3 regions of the Massilia sp. BHUDP2 genome follow, and region 3 is predicted to be linked to each of the others. Evidence: predicted binding sites of a transcription regulator. Region 3 holds the regulator's gene; each other region holds the start of a gene.

Region 1 (5,974 bases), 640 kb from region 3:
CCCAGCCGAACCAGATGTTCGAAAGGGTTCCGGAGAGCGCGATCGGAAAGCCCAGCGCCGCGCTGGTGGCCACCGCATTGTGGATGCGCACGCCGCACCAGGTCATGAAGGGCACCGACACGAAGCCGCCGCCGGCGCCGACGATGCCCGACAGGGTGCCGATCAGGCCACCGGTGGCGAACATGCCCGGCGCGCCCGGCAGCGCGCGCGACGCGGCGGGCTTTTTACCGATCAGCATCTGGGTCGCCGAGAAGGCCACGAACACGCCGAAGAAGGCTGCCAGCACCGTGGAATCCATCTGCTTGCCGATCCAGGGCCCGATCCAGGAGCCGATCAGGATGCCCGGCGCCAGCAGCTTCACCACCGGCCACAGGACCGCGCCGTGCTGGTGGTGGGCGCGCACCGAGGACAGGGAGGTGAACAGGATGGTCGCGAGCGAGGTGGCGATCGCCATGTGGATGGTCAGCTCGGGCGCGAAGCCGCGCGCGGTGAAGATCATCGTGATGAAGGGGACCAGCACCATGCCGCCGCCGATGCCGAGCAGCCCGGCCGCGAAGCCACCGAAGGTGCCCATCGCCAGCAGCGCCAGGATCAGGGTGAGGTCCATCAGCGCTTCCCTTCGCGCACCAGCGTAAGGATGGCGTTCCACTCGGCCGCCGTCACGGGCGACACCGACAGCCGGCTACCCTTCTGCAGCAGCACCATGTCTTCCAGCGCCGGAATGGTGCGCATCTCGCTCAGGGGCAGGTAGCGTCCCGACTCCACCGCACGTACGTCGACCGAGATCCAGCGCGGATTTTCCTGGGTGGCCTTGGGGTCATGGTAGGGAGAGGATGCATCGAACTGGGTCGCATCCGGATACGGACCGCTCGCCACCTCGGCGATGCCGGCCACGCCGGGCACTGCGCAGCTGGAGTGGTAGAACAGGACGCCGTCGCCGACCGACATGGCGTCGCGCAGAAAATTGCGCGCCTGGTAGTTACGTACGCCGTACCAGGACACGGTTTGCTCCGGCGCGGCCAGCACGTCGTCGAAACTGACGTCGTCCGGCTCCGATTTCATCAACCAATAACGCATGCAATCCCCATCAAAAAAAAAGCGGCTGCGTACCGAAGTGCGCAACCGCTCGTGTGTGTAGCCCCGCCTGTGTCGTTATTGCCGGCATCCCGAACCAAAAGGCTCAAGGTGGTCGCAGTCAGCTCAATTTCGGGTTCGTCAGACTAGTGACGCTCGCGCCCACCAAGCATGTCCCACAACCTATGCGAAAGAATGGTTCAAGGAATATATGACAAATCTCGAACACCGCAGGGTAGAGCGCAGTTTACTCCGTTGGCCGAGCATGTCAATCGAATCTGAACCTCAGGACAGATTTTCCTGCGGCGCCAGGGCCTGGTCCAGCACCGTGTGCATCGCCTCGAGCTTCTGCTTGACTTCGAGGATGGACATGTCGGACAGCGGGCCCTGGGGCGACTTGACCGACAGGAATTCGGCCGCCACGCTGAGCGCCGCCATGACGGCGATGCGGTCGGTGCCTCTGACCTTGCCCGAGTCGCGCAGCGCGCACATCTTGCCGTCCAGGTAGCTGACCGCTTCGCGCAGGGTGCGCTCTTCGCCTTCGCGGCAGGCCAGGCGGTAGGACTGGCCCATGATGGTGCAATCGAGATGGATCATTGGCTTGCCTCGTTCGGCTCGCCGGCCTCAGGACCGGCATCGGCTGCATCGTCCGCTTCGCCTTCCGGCGCGGGCAACTGCTCGAGCAGCGCCTCGACGCGCCGTTGCGCCTCGATCAGCCGCTCCTTGAACGCGATGTTCTCGGCGCTCAGCAGGTGGTTGGCCTGGCGCAGCAGGTAGTTCTCGGCGCGCAGCGACTGGGTCAGCTGGGCGAGCCGGTCGATCTTGTCGGAGAGGTCTTGAAATTCGGAAATCATTCGACACTATAGGACTGAGATGGTTTTTCCGTCAACCGAATCGCGCCCCCATTCAGGAGGGAAGCGCTCGGGGCCATAGCATACAGCATCCGTGCGGCGTCCCGGCGCTATCCGGTGTACCCTGCCCGGCCATTGCTCGAATGCCACCGCCGACAGTGTACAACCCATCTATTGGATTGTGTTTTCGCAAAAAAGTCGGTTCGATCCCACACATTCCCGCTTGAAATGGGGTGTTATCGTCCCTATAATCACCTTCGTGTTAGCACTCGGCAGCCTAGAGTGCTAACAAACCGAAGCACCCATTTTCCCAGCCGCCACCACCGTATGGCGGCTTTGAACAGCTAGTCAAACCACTGAAAAATAAGGAGTTTTGCATGAACCTTCGTCCTCTGCACGATCGCGTAATCGTGAAGCGTCTCGACCAGGAGACCAAGACTGCATCCGGCCTGATCATCCCTGATGCGGCCGCCGAGAAGCCGGACCAGGGCGAAATCCTGGCCGTCGGCAACGGCAAGGTGCAGGAAAATGGCCAGGTTCGTCCGCTGGAAGTGAAGGTCGGTGACCGCGTCCTGTTCGGCAAGTACTCGGGCCAGGCCGTCAAGGTCGATGGCCAGGAACTGCTGGTCATGCGCGAAGAAGACATCATGGCCGTCGTGGCCCAGTAATTGGTCAAACCCGCATTCCTCCTGTAATACACATTCACGAATTCATTCGGAGAACAAGAAATGGCAGCTAAAGAAGTAATTTTCGGCGACGCAGCGCGCGCCAAGATGGTTGAAGGCGTCAACATCCTCGCCAACGCAGTCAAGGTCACCCTGGGCCCGAAAGGCCGCAACGTGGTGCTGGAGCGCTCGTTCGGCGCCCCGACCGTCACCAAGGACGGCGTCTCGGTCGCGAAAGAGATCGAACTGAAGGACAAGCTGCAGAACATGGGCGCGCAGATGGTGAAGGAAGTCGCGTCGAAGACCAGCGACAACGCCGGTGACGGCACCACCACCGCGACCGTGCTGGCACAGGCGATCGTCCGCGAAGGCATGAAGTTCGTTGCCGCCGGCATGAACCCGATGGACCTGAAGCGCGGCATCGACAAGGCCGTCGCCGCCACCGTCGAAGAACTGAAGAAGATCGCCAAGCCGACCACCACCTCGAAAGAGATCGCCCAAGTCGGCGCCATCTCGGCCAACTCGGAAACCTCGATCGGCGAGCGCATCGCCGAGGCGATGGAAAAAGTCGGCAAGGAAGGCGTCATCACCGTCGAAGACGGCAAGTCGCTGAACGACGAGCTGGACATCGTGGAAGGCATGCAGTTCGACCGCGGCTACCTGTCGCCGTACTTCATCAACAACCCGGACAAGCAGGTTGCCGTTCACGAGAACCCGTTCGTCCTGCTGTGCGACAAGAAGATCTCGAACATCCGTGACCTGCTGCCGGTGCTGGAGCAAGTCGCCAAGGCCGGCCGGCCGCTGGTGATCGTCGCCGAAGACATCGAAGGCGAAGCGCTGGCGACCCTGGTGGTCAACAACATCCGTGGCATCCTGAAGACCGTCGCCGTCAAGGCCCCGGGCTTCGGCGACCGCCGCAAGGCCATGCTGGAAGACATCGCCATCCTGACCGGCGGCCAGGTCATCGCCGAAGAAGTCGGCCTGACCCTGGAAAAGGTCACCCTGAACGAGCTGGGCCAGGCCAAGCGCGTCGAAGTGGGCAAGGAAAACACCATCATCATCGACGGCGCAGGTTCGGCTGAAGCGATCGAAGCACGCGTCAAGATGGTCCGCGTCCAGATCGAAGAAGCGACCTCGGACTACGACCGCGAGAAGCTGCAAGAGCGCGTGGCCAAGCTGGCCGGCGGCGTTGCCGTGATCCGCGTCGGTGCAGCCACCGAAGTCGAGATGAAAGAGAAGAAGGCACGCGTGGAAGACGCGCTGCACGCAACCCGCGCTGCCGTGGAAGAAGGCATCGTCCCGGGCGGCGGCGTGGCCCTGCTGCGCGCACGCGCTTCGCTGGACGTCAAGGGCGACAACCCGGACCAGGACGCAGGCATCAAGATCGTCCTGCGCGCCATGGAAGAGCCGCTGCGCATGATCGTCCAGAACGCCGGCGACGAGCCGTCGGTCGTGGTCGCCGCTGTCCTGGCTGGCCAGGGCAACTACGGCTACAACGCCGCCAACGGCACCTACGGCGACATGGTCGAAATGGGCGTGCTGGATCCGGCCAAGGTCACCCGCTCGGCACTGCAGAACGCAGCGTCGATCGCCGGCCTGATGCTGACCACCGACTGCATGGTCTCGGAAGTCGTTGAAGACAAGCCGGCCGGCGGCATGGGCGGCATGGGCGGTATGGGTGGCATGGGCGGCATGGACGGCATGATGTAATCATCCGGCCTACCAGCCAGAAAGCCTGCAGGGTTCGCGCCTTGCAGGCTTTTTTACTTTGACGGGGTCAGGTCTGACATTCGGACACGAGCTCTGCTGTTATCTTTTTTATCGGAGGCAGGTATGGCGACCGTGAACGCTTTTGATCTCGACAACGCGATCATCCTGGCGGATGAGCCGGGCAGCGAGGCATGGGTGAGCCTGGAAACGGGCCATGTCCATATTCGCTCGGACCTGGTCGGCGAGCTGGAACCGCTTCCTGATGACATCGGCGAAGAAGGCCATTACATCCCGGTGCCGGGCCAGCGCACGCTGGAGCTGGGCCGGGCCCTGGTCATCGATTTTGTCCAGCGCCACATGCCCTCGGACGAAGACGAGGTCCGGCAACTATTCAGGCGCGCGGGCGCCTATGCCCGCTTCTCCGCACTGGTGGACAAGCGCGGCCTGCGCGACAAGTGGCATGCATTCCACGAGCAGCGCACGCTGGACGCGATGCGTGCATGGTGCGAACAGCATGGGCTGAATCTGGCGGAATAAGGTAAGGCCAAGCGCTCGCCCAGGCACCTTCGTTATCGCCTTGCAGGCGCCGAGGCCAGGCGTTCCGCCAGCACCGTAGTCACGATCGCCTGCAAGAGGTGAACGCTCCAGCGCTCCCCGGCCTTGCGTGGCCCCGCCTTGGCCTCCCCTTCGGTAATGCCGAGCATCGGCGCAATACAGCCGATATTCACCGCATACAGCGCCGTGCCGTACAGCGCGCCGACGGCAAGCGGCGACAAGGATGGCGCGGCATCGCGCAGCTTGGGAACGGCCAGCGCGAAGGTGGCCGATGCGCCGAGATGATTGACGAACTCGACGACGCTGGTGCCGGTGTCGCCGATCACCTTGCGCGAGCCGGTGACATCGTCGATCCAGTCGACCGCATCCCGGTCGAGCGTTTTCCCCAGCAGGCCAGCCTTGCGCCCGACGACCATGAAGGCGGTCGTCAGCACGCCTGCTATCAGACCGCCTGTCATCGCTGCTGTATATCGTTGCATGGGAATTTCTCCACGTATGAGTTGATCATGCAGGCAGGATGACAGGTCGGCGCACCGGCTCGGTACGGTACTGCACGCATCGCTCACGAACGGCGCTGCAAGCGGGTCATCAGCGGAACGGACGAGCAGACAAGCGATATCAAACGGTATTGCGCGCTGATGTATTGTCGAGGCCGTGTCCGAATGTCAGACCTGACCCCAGGGGAGGACGGTGCAGGAAGAATGCGGCCAGCGCAAGCACGCACTCAAGCAGCACGGCTGGCCAGCTCAAGGGTATTGGCATGCCTTGCGCGACGAGGTCCGCTGCGAAGGCGGGCACGCCGAGCGCGGCCGCGGTCAGCATGGCGAGCGTGAGCGCGAGCGCGCCGATCGACAGGCGCAGCAGCAGGACGAGGGAGCGGAGAGTGTGGTCCATGATGGCTTCCTTGCTAGGTGGGTTGAGGAGTTCCCACTCTATCGCTGCAGGAATGCCTATAAAATAGGCGCTCATGAAACCATCGTATGCAAAATTGCAATCGAAGCTCGGCCTCCAGGACCTGGAAACCATCCTGGCCCTGCACCGCGGCCGCACCCTGGCCGGCGCCGCCGAGCGGCTGAAGGTGGATGCGTCCACCGTGTTCCGCGCCATCAAGCGCATCGA
Region 2 (5,974 bases), on a different contig from region 3:
GCTGCAGAAGCCCCTCGAACTGGGCCGCCACGAACCGCTGGTGATGATGATCTCGGGCGTGAACGGCGCCGGCAAGACCACCACCATCGGCAAGCTGGCCAAGCACATGCAGCGCTTCGACCAGTCGGTGCTGCTGGCTGCGGGCGACACCTTCCGCGCCGCCGCGCGCGAGCAGCTGATGGTCTGGGGCCAGCGCAACAACGTCACCGTGATCTCGCAGGCCTCGGGCGACCCGGCCGCCGTCGCTTTCGACGCGGTCCAGTCGGGCAAGGCGCGCGGCACCGACGTGGTCATGGTCGACACCGCCGGCCGCCTGCCGACCCAGCTGCACCTGATGGAAGAACTCAAGAAGATCAAGCGCGTCATCGGCAAGGGCATGGACGGCGCCCCGCACGAGACCCTCTTGGTCATCGACGGCAATACCGGCCAGAACGCGCTGGCCCAGGTCAAGGCCTTCGACGACGCCCTGCAGCTGACCGGCCTGGTGATCACCAAGCTGGACGGCACCGCCAAGGGCGGCGTGCTGGCCGCGATCGCGCGTACCCGCCCGGTGCCGGTGTACTTCATCGGCGTGGGCGAAAAGCTGGACGACCTGCAGCCGTTCAACGCCGAAGAATTCGTCGAAGCGCTGCTGGGTTGAAGGAACGGACCATCGATGATCGAATTCCAGTCCGTCTCCAAACAATATTCCCCTGACGCTTACGCGCTGCGCGACGTCTCCCTCAATATCGGCAAGGGCGAGCTGGTCTACCTGGCCGGCCCGTCCGGCGCGGGCAAGTCGACCCTGATGAAGATGGTGGCCGCCGTCGAGCGGCCCAGCAGCGGCGTGGTCACCGTCAACGGCCAGGACATCGGCCGCCTCAAGCGGGCCGGCATTCCTTTCCTGCGCCGTAACCTGGGCCTGATCTTCCAGCACCAGCGCCTGCTCAACGACCGCAACATCCTCGGCAACGTCATGCTGCCCCTGCTCGTCACCGGCGCGCCGAAGGCACAGGCCGAGCAGCGCGCCCGGGCCGCCCTCGACAAGGTGGGCCTGCTCGAGCGCGCCAGGGCGATGCCGCTGGAACTCTCCGGCGGCGAGCAGCAGCGCGTGGCGGTGGCGCGCGCCATCGTCAACCGCCCGCAGATCATCCTGGCGGACGAGCCGACCGCCAACCTCGACCGCGTGGCGGCCGACAAGGTGCTCGACGCGCTGCGCGCCTTCAACGCCGTCGGCGTGACCTGCGTGATCTCGACCCACGACGACCAGGTGCTCGACAGTGCGGCGGCGCGCGTGATCCGTCTCGAGCATGGCCAACTGGTGGGAGACGCCGCATGAGCCCCTGGATCCGCCAGCACCGCTTCGCCTTGGGGGCGGCCCTGTCCACGGTGCGCAAAGCGCCGGGCAGCTTCCTGTTCAACGTGCTCGTCGTCGCCTTCGCCCTGATGCTGCCGATCGCCGGCATCACCCTGCTCGACAACGTGCGTCCGCTGTCCGAACAGCTCTCGGTCGACCCGGAGATCAGCGTCTTCATGAAACTCGAGGCGACACGCGAGGAAGCGACCGCCCTGCAGCCGCGCATTCGCGCGATCGCGGCCGGCGGCGGCAAGGCCGACGTCGACTTCATCCCGCGCGAGCAAGCGCTGGCCGCGATGAAGGCCGGGAGCGGCCTGGGCGACGTGATCGACACGCTGGGCGAAAACCCGCTGCCGGACAGCTTCAAGCTGCGCCTGGACGGCAGCAGCGCAGCAAGCCAGGTCGACGCGATCACCGAACAGCTGCGCGCCCTGCCCGGCGTGGACGTGGTGCAGGTCGATTCGGCCTGGGTGAAGCGCCTGGCCGCCATGCTGGCCATCCTGCGCCTGGCCCTGCTGCTGCTGGCGGTCACGCTCGGCATCGTGGTGATCGCGGTCGTGTTCAACACCATCCGCCTGCAGGTGCTGACGCAGAAGGAGGAAATCAACGTGTCGAAGCTGCTGGGCGCCACGGACAATTTCATCCACCGCCCCTTCTACTACACCGGCGGCCTGCTCGGCCTGTGCGCGGGCGCGGTGGCGCTCGGCGCCGTGGTGCTGGCCCTGCAGCCGCTGAACGGCGCGATTGCGGACTTTGCAAGGTTGTATGCGTCGGAATTCCAGCTGGCGCCGCTCGGCGCACTGGAAACCGCCGGCGTCCTCGCGATCAGCGCGGGCCTCGGTCTGATCGGCGCGATGCTGTCGGTGCAGCGCCACCTGGCGCGCGTGCAATAAGGCAGACTCCACTGGGCGCGCGGGCCGCTTGGGTCGGCCGCGCGCCCAATCCTGTCCCCTCTTCAAACTGCTGACCCGCCCCACCCTACGTTCACACGAGCGCTATTCCTACAGGCCGGCTTTGACGAATGTGCGCCATCCAACAGAAGGCCGCTTCTCAGGCCTTTAACCTGTCTCTAACACGTTTTCCAGCGGGTTTTTGCTCACTTTTGAGCTAAATTAACTGAATTGGGGTCGCCTGCACTACAGTTAAAGCGGCGCGATTTTGATTCCCAAGAGCAATACTTTAGCCAAACTTAATCGATTTCGATAAATCGATGGCCTGCCTAGCACTCACACATGGAGAGTGCTAATATATGTCTCGAATACAGCGAAATCAAGGAAAGCATCCAAGTAACAAGCAGTAACGCTGGTGTCACGCGGCATGGGTCGGTGGCACATTGGGATGCAGTAAGTCTACTACGAGGAAATTGAAAATGTCCGCACAATCCGCATTGGTTCCGGCCGGCAGTCGTGCTCTGGGACTGGGTTTCTCTGGCAATCTGGGCAACATCGATGCCTACATTTCTGCCGTCAACCGCCTGCCGATGCTGACTCACGAGGAAGAGGTATCGCTGGCGAAGTCGCTCCGGGAAAAGAATGACCTGGACGCTGCACAGAAGCTGGTGCTGTCGCACCTGCGCCTGGTCGTGTCGATCGCGCGTGGCTACCTCGGCTACGGCCTGCCGCACGCCGACCTGATCCAGGAAGGCAATATCGGCCTTATGAAAGCGGTCAAGCGCTTCGACCCGAACCAGGGCGTGCGTCTGGTCTCGTACGCGATGCACTGGATCAAGGCCGAGATGCACGAATACATCCTGAAGAACTGGCGTCTGGTGAAGGTCGCGACGACCAAGGCCCAGCGCAAGCTGTTCTTCAACCTGCGCAGCAACAAGCAGGGACTGGACACCATGACCCCGAGCCAGGTCGACGAGCTGGCGAAGATGCTCGACGTCAAGCGTGAAGAAGTGATCGAGATGGAAACCCGCCTGTCGGGCCGCGACATCGCCCTCGAATCGCCGACCGACGACGAAGACGACAAGTTCGCCCCGATCGCCTACCTGTCGTCGGAGCAGCAGGAGCCGACCCGCGTGCTGGAATCCGAGCAGCGCGACCGCCTGCAGTCCGAAGGACTGGAGACCGCACTGTCGAAGCTGGACCCGCGTTCGCGCCGCATCGTCGAAGCGCGCTGGCTGGCCAACGACGACGGTTCGGGCGCCACGCTGCACACGCTGGCCGAAGAGTTCGGCGTGTCGGCCGAGCGTATCCGCCAGATCGAATCGGCTGCGCTGAAGAAGATGAAAGGCGCGCTGGCGGCTTACATCTAAGCCCTGCCAGCCCCAACCGAAACCCCGCCCCAGCGGGGTTTTCTTTTTTTAAAGTCGGGGGTCAGGTCAAGTCGGGGGTCAGGTCTGACATTCAGACACGGACTGAGCAATACAAAATCGGAGTAACGCCCGAGCTCGTGTCCGAATGTCAGACCTGACCCTCATGGTTTCCTCATGGTTTCTCATGGTTTGGGCAGGTCCGGCATGCCGCGGCTAGAATGGCTACTTTGACCAGATTCCCAAGGAGCGCCCGATGACCGATCAGTACGTCCCACCCACAGTCTGGACCCCGCCCGCCTCCTCCGGCGGCACCTTTGCCAACATCAACCGCCCGGTCGCCGGCCCGACCCACGAGGCCGCACTGCCGGTCGGCAAGCACCCGCTGCAGCTGTACTCGCTGGCCACGCCCAACGGCGTGAAGGTGACCATCATGCTGGAAGAGCTGCTGGCCCTCGGCCACAGCGGCGCCGAGTACGACGCCTGGCTCATCAAGATCAACGAGGGCGCCCAGTTCTCGAGCGGCTTCGTCGAGATCAACCCGAATTCCAAGATCCCGGCGCTGGTCGACCGCAGCGCCGATGAACCGGTGCGCGTGTTCGAATCCGGCTCGATCCTGGTCTACCTGGCCGAGAAGTTCGGCGCCTTCCTGCCAAAAGATGGTCCGGCGCGCGCCGAGACCATGAACTGGCTGTTCTGGCAGATGGGTTCGGCGCCCTTCGTGGGCGGCGGCTTCGGCCACTTCTATGCCTACGCGCCGGAAAAACTGCAATATCCGATCGACCGCTATGCGATGGAGACCAAGCGCCAGCTCGACGTGCTCGAGCGCGAGCTGGCCAACAAGCAGTTTGTGGCCGGCAACGAGTACACGATCGCCGACATGGCGATCTGGCCGTGGTACGGCGGCATGGTGCGCGGCGAGCTGTACGATGCCGGCGAATTCCTCTCCGTGCACGAGTACCGGCACGTGCGCCGCTGGGCCGACGAGATCGCGGCGCGCCCGGCCGTCGTCCGCGGCCGTAAGGTCAACCGGGTTCGTGGCAATCCGGAGGAGCAGGTTCCCGAGCGTCACGACGCTTCCGACCTGGACTGATCTTCCGTAAGGGAGACCGTGGCAAGCGAGGAAGGCGCGCGCGATTGCGTTATGCTGGCGCGCGATATTCCGAACGATGTGCCTACGATGGGAGACATGCCATGGTCAGCAAGAACACGATTTGCCTCTGGTTCAACGGAACCGCGCTGGAAGCGGCGCAGTTCTACGCGGCGACCATTCCCGACAGCGCGCTCGGCGAGGTGTTCCGCGCACCGAGTGACTATCCGGCCGGCAAGCAAGGTGACGTCCTGACCGTCGCCTTCACCGTGGCCGGCATCCCCTGCATCGGCCTGAACGGCGGCCCGGTCTTCCCCCATACCGAAGCCTTTTCCTTCCAGATCGCGACCGATGACCAGGAAGAAACCGACCGCCTGTGGAACGCCATCGTCGGCAACGGCGGCCAGGAAAGCGCCTGCGGCTGGTGCAAGGACAAGTGGGGCCTGTCCTGGCAGATCACGCCACGCGTGCTCAGCGAAGGCATTGCCGACCCCGACCCGGCCGTGGCGAAGCGCGTGTTCGAGGCAATGATGACGATGCGCAAGATCGACGTGGCGGCGATCGAGGCTGCGCGGCGCGGCTGAACGGGAACGGACAGCGGCCTGTGGGCTGCGCGTACTTGCCATTCAGGCGGCGGAAGCATGCGCTCCTGCACTATACTCTTGCCTTCCCGCCAGGAACCATGAGAAGCACGATGAAAGAACCCATGCAAGCTGAACCGGTCTTCAAGAAACTGCGCGGCATGGTCCGCTCCCTGCCGCCCGGCGGCATCACCTTGAGCGAACTGATCCGCCGCGTCGGCAACGAAGGCCTGCTGATTCTGACCGCCCTGCTTACCCTGGTCTTCCTGATTCCGGTGTCGATTCCGGGGGTGAGCACCGTGTTCGGCGCCGCAATCCTCCTGATCGGCGTCAGCCGCCTGTTCGGCCGCGAACTCTGGGTCCCGGCAAAGCTGAAGCACCGATTGATCTCCACCAGCAAGCTGCGCCCGGCGCTGCGCAAGGCGCTGCCCTGGCTGTACCGGATCGAACGCGTGTGCAAGCCGAATCGTATCCAGTGGCTGGTGGCGAATGGCTCGATCCAGCATCTCAACAACGCTGGCCTGATCCTCGGCGCCGTGCTGCTGATGATGCCCTTCGGCCTGATCCCGTTCAGCAACACCTTCCCCGCGGTCGCCCTGCTGTTCCTGGCGATCGGCCTGCTGCAGCGCGACGGCGTCAGCGTACTGCTGGGTCACGTCAGCAACGTGGTCACCATCCTGTATTTCAGCCTGCTCATCGGTGGCGGCGGC
Region 3 (5,974 bases):
GGTTGTACTCCACCGGCACAACCATCGAGTACTTGAACGCGGCGCCGGTGGTGTTGGCTTCAGGTGGGATGATCACGGTGGTGCCGGTGGTGCTGCCATTGGCCAGCACCAGGCCGGTATTGTCCTTGGTCAGGCCCGTGACTTCGCCGCCGATCGCATGCGTCTGGATGAAGCACTCGAAGCGGGCATTGATCACGGCCAGCTGGCCGGCCGTGCCGGTCGTGCTGTTCGGCGCGTATTGGTAGATGCGGCAGTCCTGGTGCTGCGGATTGGACGTGATGCGCACGTCGTAGGTGTCGCCGTACTCCAGCTTTTTGGCGAAACTGAAGGTGACTTCTTCGCCAGCCTTGGCCGGCGGCGCGATGTTGATGGTCTCGGTGCCGTTATTGGTCAGCGTCATGCCCGGGTACACGATACCTGCGACGCGGCCGCCCACCGTAAAACTGTCGTCGTCGCCACCGCCACCGCAGGATGCCAGGGCCGCTGCCATTGCCAGCATGCTTGCCGGACGGATCAGGGAAAACTTCATGAAGCTTGCTCCAGGATATACAGTGTTGATCAAGTACGCGGGCCGCAGGTCACGGTCACGTTGGTGATGTCGGCCTGGCCCACGGTGCCGCTGCCGTTGGCAACCGTGCAGGTCTGGTTGTCGGGCTGGGTCAGGATGGCGATGCCGTAGGGCGCGTCTTCGTTGACCTTGGCCATGGTGAAGGAGGTGGCGCCGGGGGCGACCGTGACGCGGTCGGAACCGTTGACCAGTACCAGGTTGCCGGTGAGGCCGGTGACGGTGCCCTTCAGCTCATGCTGGCGGATGGTGCACTCGACGTAGATGGTGTTGATGTCGATGGCGACCTTGCCTTTTCCGTTGGTTACGGTGCAAGTTTCAGCATTGCTCGGGAAACTCTTGGCCGTCACGTTGTAGTCGGAATCGGTTTCCACCATGTCAGGGAAATAGAAATTGCCGATACCTCCGTTGGTCGGATTGATGACCAGGTCGGAGCCGCCATTGTTCTGCAGGACCAGGCCAGGCTTGGTCACGCCCGAAAACGAACCGCCAATAACCCGGTCGCCATCGCCGCCGCCGCAGGCGGACAGCGCCAGCGCGCATGCCAGCGCAGCACCGGCACGCAGGTACGAACTCTTCATAATTTCTCCAAAAAATCTGACTGGTGAACGTGCAAAGCGTGTGCAAGTGAGCTGTGGACACGCTGGTGGACGAGCTACGACCACATTATATTAGCCCAACATTTTAGTCCATTTAACAAGCGACTGGACGGTTTGCCTTTGTATCACGCTGTAACCGTGGGTAGCAGGGGACAGTGCCCGATTGCTTTCTACGGGCGTGCTCGCTATCCTTGGGCCAGGCACCCATCTTCCCAGCAAGCACACCATGATCCAGCGCCGCGCCTGGCCCAAAGCCGTATTGTTCGACCTCGACGACACCCTGTGGCCGATCGCCCCGGTGATCCTGGAGGCCGAGCAGATCCTGTTCGCCTGGCTGCGCCATCATGCGCCGCGGGTGGCGCAGCAGTTCACCATCGAGACGCTGCGCCAGGCCCGGCTCGAGCTGCTGGCGCGCCAGCCCGAATTCCAGCTCGACCTGGGCGCCTTGCGCCGGGCCGGCCTGATCGCCGCCTTCGAGCAGGCCGGCGAAGATGCGGGCAAGGTGGAACTGGCGATGACCGAATTCTTCGCGGCACGCAATGCGGTGATTCCCTATGACGACGTGCTGCCCGGCCTGCTGCGCCTGAAGGGCAGGGTGCGGATCGGCTCGGTCACCAACGGCAATGCCGACCTACAGACGATCGGCCTGGCGCGCCATTTCGATGCCTCGGTCGCCGCCCCCAGCTTCGGCGTCGCCAAGCCGGACCCGCGGATCTTCCTGGAGGCCTGCCGTCTGCTGGACGTGGCGCCGCAGGAGGCGGTGTACGTGGGCGACGACCTGCTGCTGGACGTCCAGGGCGCCCAGCGCGCCGGGCTGCGCGCCGTGTGGATGAACCGGATCGGCAAGGTCAACGACATGCCGGAGCAGGTCCGCCCCGACCTGGAAACGAGCAGCCTGGACGGGCTGCTGGACTGGCTCAAGCGCGAGCACGCCTGAACTGGCGCCCCGCCCGCTATCGCGTGCATAATAAGAGCATGCAACTCGAACCCCGCGCCCAGACCCTGCTCAAAGCCCTCGTCGAGCGCTACATCGCCGACGGCCAGCCTGTCGGTTCGCGTGCGCTGTCGAAGATTTCCGGCCTCGACCTGTCGCCGGCCACAATCCGCAACATCATGGCCGACCTCGAGGAAATGGGCTACGTCGCCAGTCCGCACACCTCGGCCGGCCGCATCCCGACCCCGCGCGGCTACCGGCTGTTCGTCGACACCCTGCTCACCGTGCAGCACATCGACGAGCAGGCTGCCCAGCACATGCGTCTCCCGAGCCAGCAGCCCCAGAAGATCATCGCCAACGCGGCCCAGATGCTGTCCTCGCTGTCGCAGTTCGCCGGCGTGGTGCAAAGCCCGCGGCGCGAGTCGGTGTTCCAGCAGATCGAATTCCTGCGCCTGTCCGAAAAGCGCATCCTGCTGGTCATCGTCGATCCGCGCGGCGACGTCCAGAACCGCCTCTTGCACACCGACGTCGACTACACGCCGGGCCAGCTGACCCAGTCGGCCAATTACCTGAACCAGAACTATGCGGGCCTCACCTTCGACCAGGTGCGCGCGCGCCTGAGCGGCGAACTGCGCCAGCTGCGCGACGACATGGGCAAGCTGATGCAGGTGGCGGTAGAGGCGGGCAGCGAGGCGATGGCCGAGGGCGACGACATGGTGATCGCGGGCGAACGCAACCTGCTGTCGGTGTCGGACCTGTCGTCCAACATGTCGTCCCTGCGCCAGATGTTCGAGATGTTCGAGCAGAAGACCGGCCTGATGCAGCTGCTCGAGGTGTCGAGCAAGGCGGGCGGGGTGCAGATCTTCATCGGCGGCGAATCCAAGCTGGTGCCGATGGACGAGATGAGCGTGGTGACGGCGCCCTACGAGGTCAATGGACGCATCGTCGGCACCCTGGGAGTGATCGGGCCGACGCGCATGGCCTACGAGCGCGTGATTCCGATCGTCGACATCACGGCCAAGCTGCTGTCGAATGCCCTGAGCCAGTCGTAGGGGTGTAAAAAAGCGGCCATGGCTGCGTTGCCTCGTCTCGTCGTACTACCCGTACTGTCTTCGACTCGGCGCCTTGCCTTGGCCGCTTTTTACACCCCTACCTGAATCAGTGGCGGTGCGGGCAGGCCGGCTTCACGCAATTGCCGTAGATCGCCAGCGAGTGCTCGGCGATCTTGAAGCCGCGTTCCACCGCGATCTTGTGCTGGCGCGCTTCGATTTCTTCGTCGTAGAACTCTTCCACGTGGCCGCAGTCGAGGCAGACGAGGTGGTCATGGTGCGAACCGGCATTCAGCTCGTAGATGGCCTTGCCGGTCTCGAAGTGGTTGCGGTTCAGCAGGCCGGCCTGTTCGAACTGGGTCAGCACGCGGTACACGGTGGCCAGGCCCACGTCCATGTTGTCGGCGAGGAGGATTTTGTAGACATCTTCCGCCGTCAGGTGCCGAACGGAGCTGTTCTGGAAGATTTCCAGGATTTTCAGGCGTGGCAGCGTTGCCTTCAGGCCGCTGGCCTTCAGGTCGGTGGGGTTGTTACTCATGTTTGTTGCTCGTAGTTTGGCGGAGTGCTTTATGATATAGCGTTTTGGAGCTCCCGCTCAAACGTTTTGAGGTTACCTATGCGCGTCAAACCAGCCGTTCTCCACCGATTCTCAAGCCGGGCAGTCGTCGTGGCCGGCCTCGCATGCACGCTGATGCTGTCCGGCTGCGCCGCCTGGCGCAACCAGACGCGTCCCGCGCCGCCGGTGAGCACGGACCCGGCGGCTGTCGCCGCGGACGCACAGAAGTCGGCCGCCGCCGCGAATGCCGGCGCCCAGACCGTCCAGGCCACCAAGCTGCAAAAATTCATGTGGGTGTTCTCGCCCTACCGCCCGGACATCCAGCAGGGTAACTTCGTCTCGCAGGAGATGCTGGACCAGCTGAAGGTCGGCCAGACCCGCGACCAGGTGCGCTTCCTCCTCGGTACCCCGCTGCTGAACGACGTCTTCCACCAGGACCGCTGGGACTACCCGTTCTACCTCGCGCGCGGCAACGGCGAGCTGACCACCAGCCGCGTCACCGTCTTCTTCAAGGACGACAAGGTCGAGCGCTTCGAAGGCGGCAACCTGCCGACCGAGCGCGAATACATCGACCGCATCGCCGGCCCGTCCAAGGTGAGCACCAAGGCCAAGCCTGAATCGCGCCCGATGGAAGCGCCCAAGGTCGGCGGCGCCCCGGTGGTGCAGCCATGACCGCCAAGTTGAAAATCGCCGTCGCCGGCGCCAGCGGCCGCATGGGCCGCATGCTGGTCGAAGCCATCCAGGCCGCGCCGGACGCCGAGCTGGCCGGTGCGCTCGACGTCGCGGGTTCGCCCTCGATCGGGATGGACGCCGGCGCCTTCGCCGGCCAGCTGACCGGCGTGATCATCCAGTCCGACCTCGCTGGCGCGCTGAAGAACGCCGACGTGCTGATCGACTTCACCCGTCCCGAAGGCACGCTGCGCCACCTGGAATACTGCGCGGCCAACGGCGTGCAGCTGGTGATCGGTACCACCGGCTTCGACGATGCCGGCAAGGCGGCGATCCGTGCGGCTTCCGAGAAGGTCGGCATCGTGTTCGCCCCGAACATGAGCGTGGGCGTGAACGTCACCCTCAAGCTGCTCGAGATGGCGGCCAAGAGCTTCAGCGAAGGCTACGACATCGAGATCGTCGAGGCGCACCACCGCCACAAGGTCGATGCGCCGAGCGGCACCGCCCTCAAGATGGGCGAAGTCATCGCCGACGCGCTGGGTCGCGACCTGAAGGAATGCGCCGTCTACGGCCGCGAAGGCGTGACCGGCGAGCGCGACCCGTCGACCATCGGCTTTGCCACCGTGCGCGGCGGCGACGTGGTGGGCGACCATACCGTCATGTTCCTCGGCACCGGTGAGCGCATCGAGATCAGCCACAAGTCGAGCAGCCGCGTCACCTACGCCCATGGCGCCGTCCGCGCCGCACGCTTCCTGGCGGGCAAGCCGAACGGCCTGTTCGGCATGGACGACGTGCTGGGCCTGAAGGGGTAAGCATGGCCGTCGCGGAACTGAACGGCGCCGCCATCGTCGACGAGGCCTCCTTCCATCTGGAATCCCGGCGCGCGTTCGGCTTTCCCGCGTCCTATGCCGACAGCATCGACGCCTGGGTCGACTGCCTGAGCTACCTGCGCGACGAGGAAAACATGACCAAGTTCCGGCTCAAGCCGAACGAGGTGCTGGAAATCGTCATCGCGGATGCCGACAGGATGAAGGCGGCCGTGCCGGACCTGCTGGACGAAATCGCCTTCTGCGTGGGCGGCATCAACGAGCGCTACGAGGACTACGGCGAGAAGCCGGCGCTGGAGCTGGTGCTGCGCTGAGCCCGGCCGCAGCGGCTTCCAACCGCCATCCCTGCCGCGGCAGGCATGGCGGTTTTTCATTGCGGCTCCGCCTTTCGCCGCAGTGCAAAATGAAACAGTATAATGTTCTGTTCCACCCTCCACGTCTGCAAGAAATCATGCAAGAAAAATATAGTCCAGCTGAAGTCGAACAGGCCGCCCAGGCCTACTGGAAGTCGATCGACGCCTACAAGGCCGTCGAGAACGACCCGCGTTTCCCAAAAGGCAAGTATTACGCCTGCTCGATGCTGCCTTACCCGTCGGGCAAGCTGCACATGGGCCACGTGCGCAACTATACGATCAATGACGTGATGTACCGCTACCTGCGGATGAACGGCTACAACGTCCTGATGCCGATGGGCTGGGACGCTTTCGGCATGCCGGCCGAGAACGCGGCGATGGCGAACAACGTGCCGCCGGCCGAGTGGACCTATTCGAACATC

Evidence for each region. The regulator HrcA, encoded in region 3, represses chaperone genes, less so after heat shock. The targets are predictions, from matches to a motif close to TTAGCACTCNNNNNNNNNGAGTGCTAA.
Region 1: groES (co-chaperone GroES) is a predicted target of HrcA. The motif match lies at 2,188-2,214, and genes of this name have one in related genera.
Region 2: rpoH (RNA polymerase sigma factor RpoH) is a predicted target of HrcA. The motif match lies at 2,556-2,582, and genes of this name have one in related genera.

What each region holds. Positions count from the first base shown of each region.
Region 1 covers NZ_JBJUVW010000001.1:705,947-711,920, reverse strand. The annotation lists gene ACK6C6_RS03100 (sulfite exporter TauE/SafE family protein) at 1-607, opposite strand, end outside; gene ACK6C6_RS03095 (EVE domain-containing protein) at 607-1,077, opposite strand; RNA gene ssrS (6S RNA) at 1,134-1,314, opposite strand; gene ACK6C6_RS03085 (cell division protein ZapA) at 1,360-1,671, opposite strand; gene ACK6C6_RS03080 (hypothetical protein) at 1,668-1,928, opposite strand; gene groES (co-chaperone GroES) at 2,303-2,593, shown strand; gene groL (chaperonin GroEL) at 2,654-4,300, shown strand; gene ACK6C6_RS03065 (hypothetical protein) at 4,424-4,837, shown strand; gene ACK6C6_RS03060 (hypothetical protein) at 4,870-5,334, opposite strand; gene ACK6C6_RS03055 (hypothetical protein) at 5,474-5,824, opposite strand; gene ACK6C6_RS03050 (LysR family transcriptional regulator) at 5,823-5,974, shown strand, end outside.
Region 2 covers NZ_JBJUVW010000004.1:325,934-331,907, forward strand. The annotation lists gene ftsY (signal recognition particle-docking protein FtsY) at 1-640, shown strand, start outside; gene ACK6C6_RS22985 (cell division ATP-binding protein FtsE) at 656-1,318, shown strand; gene ftsX (permease-like cell division protein FtsX) at 1,315-2,229, shown strand; gene rpoH (RNA polymerase sigma factor RpoH) at 2,706-3,596, shown strand; gene yghU (glutathione-dependent disulfide-bond oxidoreductase) at 3,850-4,686, shown strand; gene ACK6C6_RS23005 (VOC family protein) at 4,788-5,267, shown strand; gene ACK6C6_RS23010 (exopolysaccharide biosynthesis protein) at 5,378-5,974, shown strand, end outside.
Region 3 covers NZ_JBJUVW010000001.1:63,738-69,711, forward strand. The annotation lists gene ACK6C6_RS00295 (hypothetical protein) at 1-529, opposite strand, end outside; gene ACK6C6_RS00300 (hypothetical protein) at 559-1,146, opposite strand; gene ACK6C6_RS00305 (HAD family hydrolase) at 1,391-2,101, shown strand; gene hrcA (heat-inducible transcriptional repressor HrcA) at 2,140-3,150, shown strand; gene fur (ferric iron uptake transcriptional regulator) at 3,257-3,685, opposite strand; gene ACK6C6_RS00320 (outer membrane protein assembly factor BamE) at 3,764-4,375, shown strand; gene dapB (4-hydroxy-tetrahydrodipicolinate reductase) at 4,372-5,184, shown strand; gene ACK6C6_RS00330 (barstar family protein) at 5,187-5,513, shown strand; gene leuS (leucine--tRNA ligase) at 5,651-5,974, shown strand, end outside.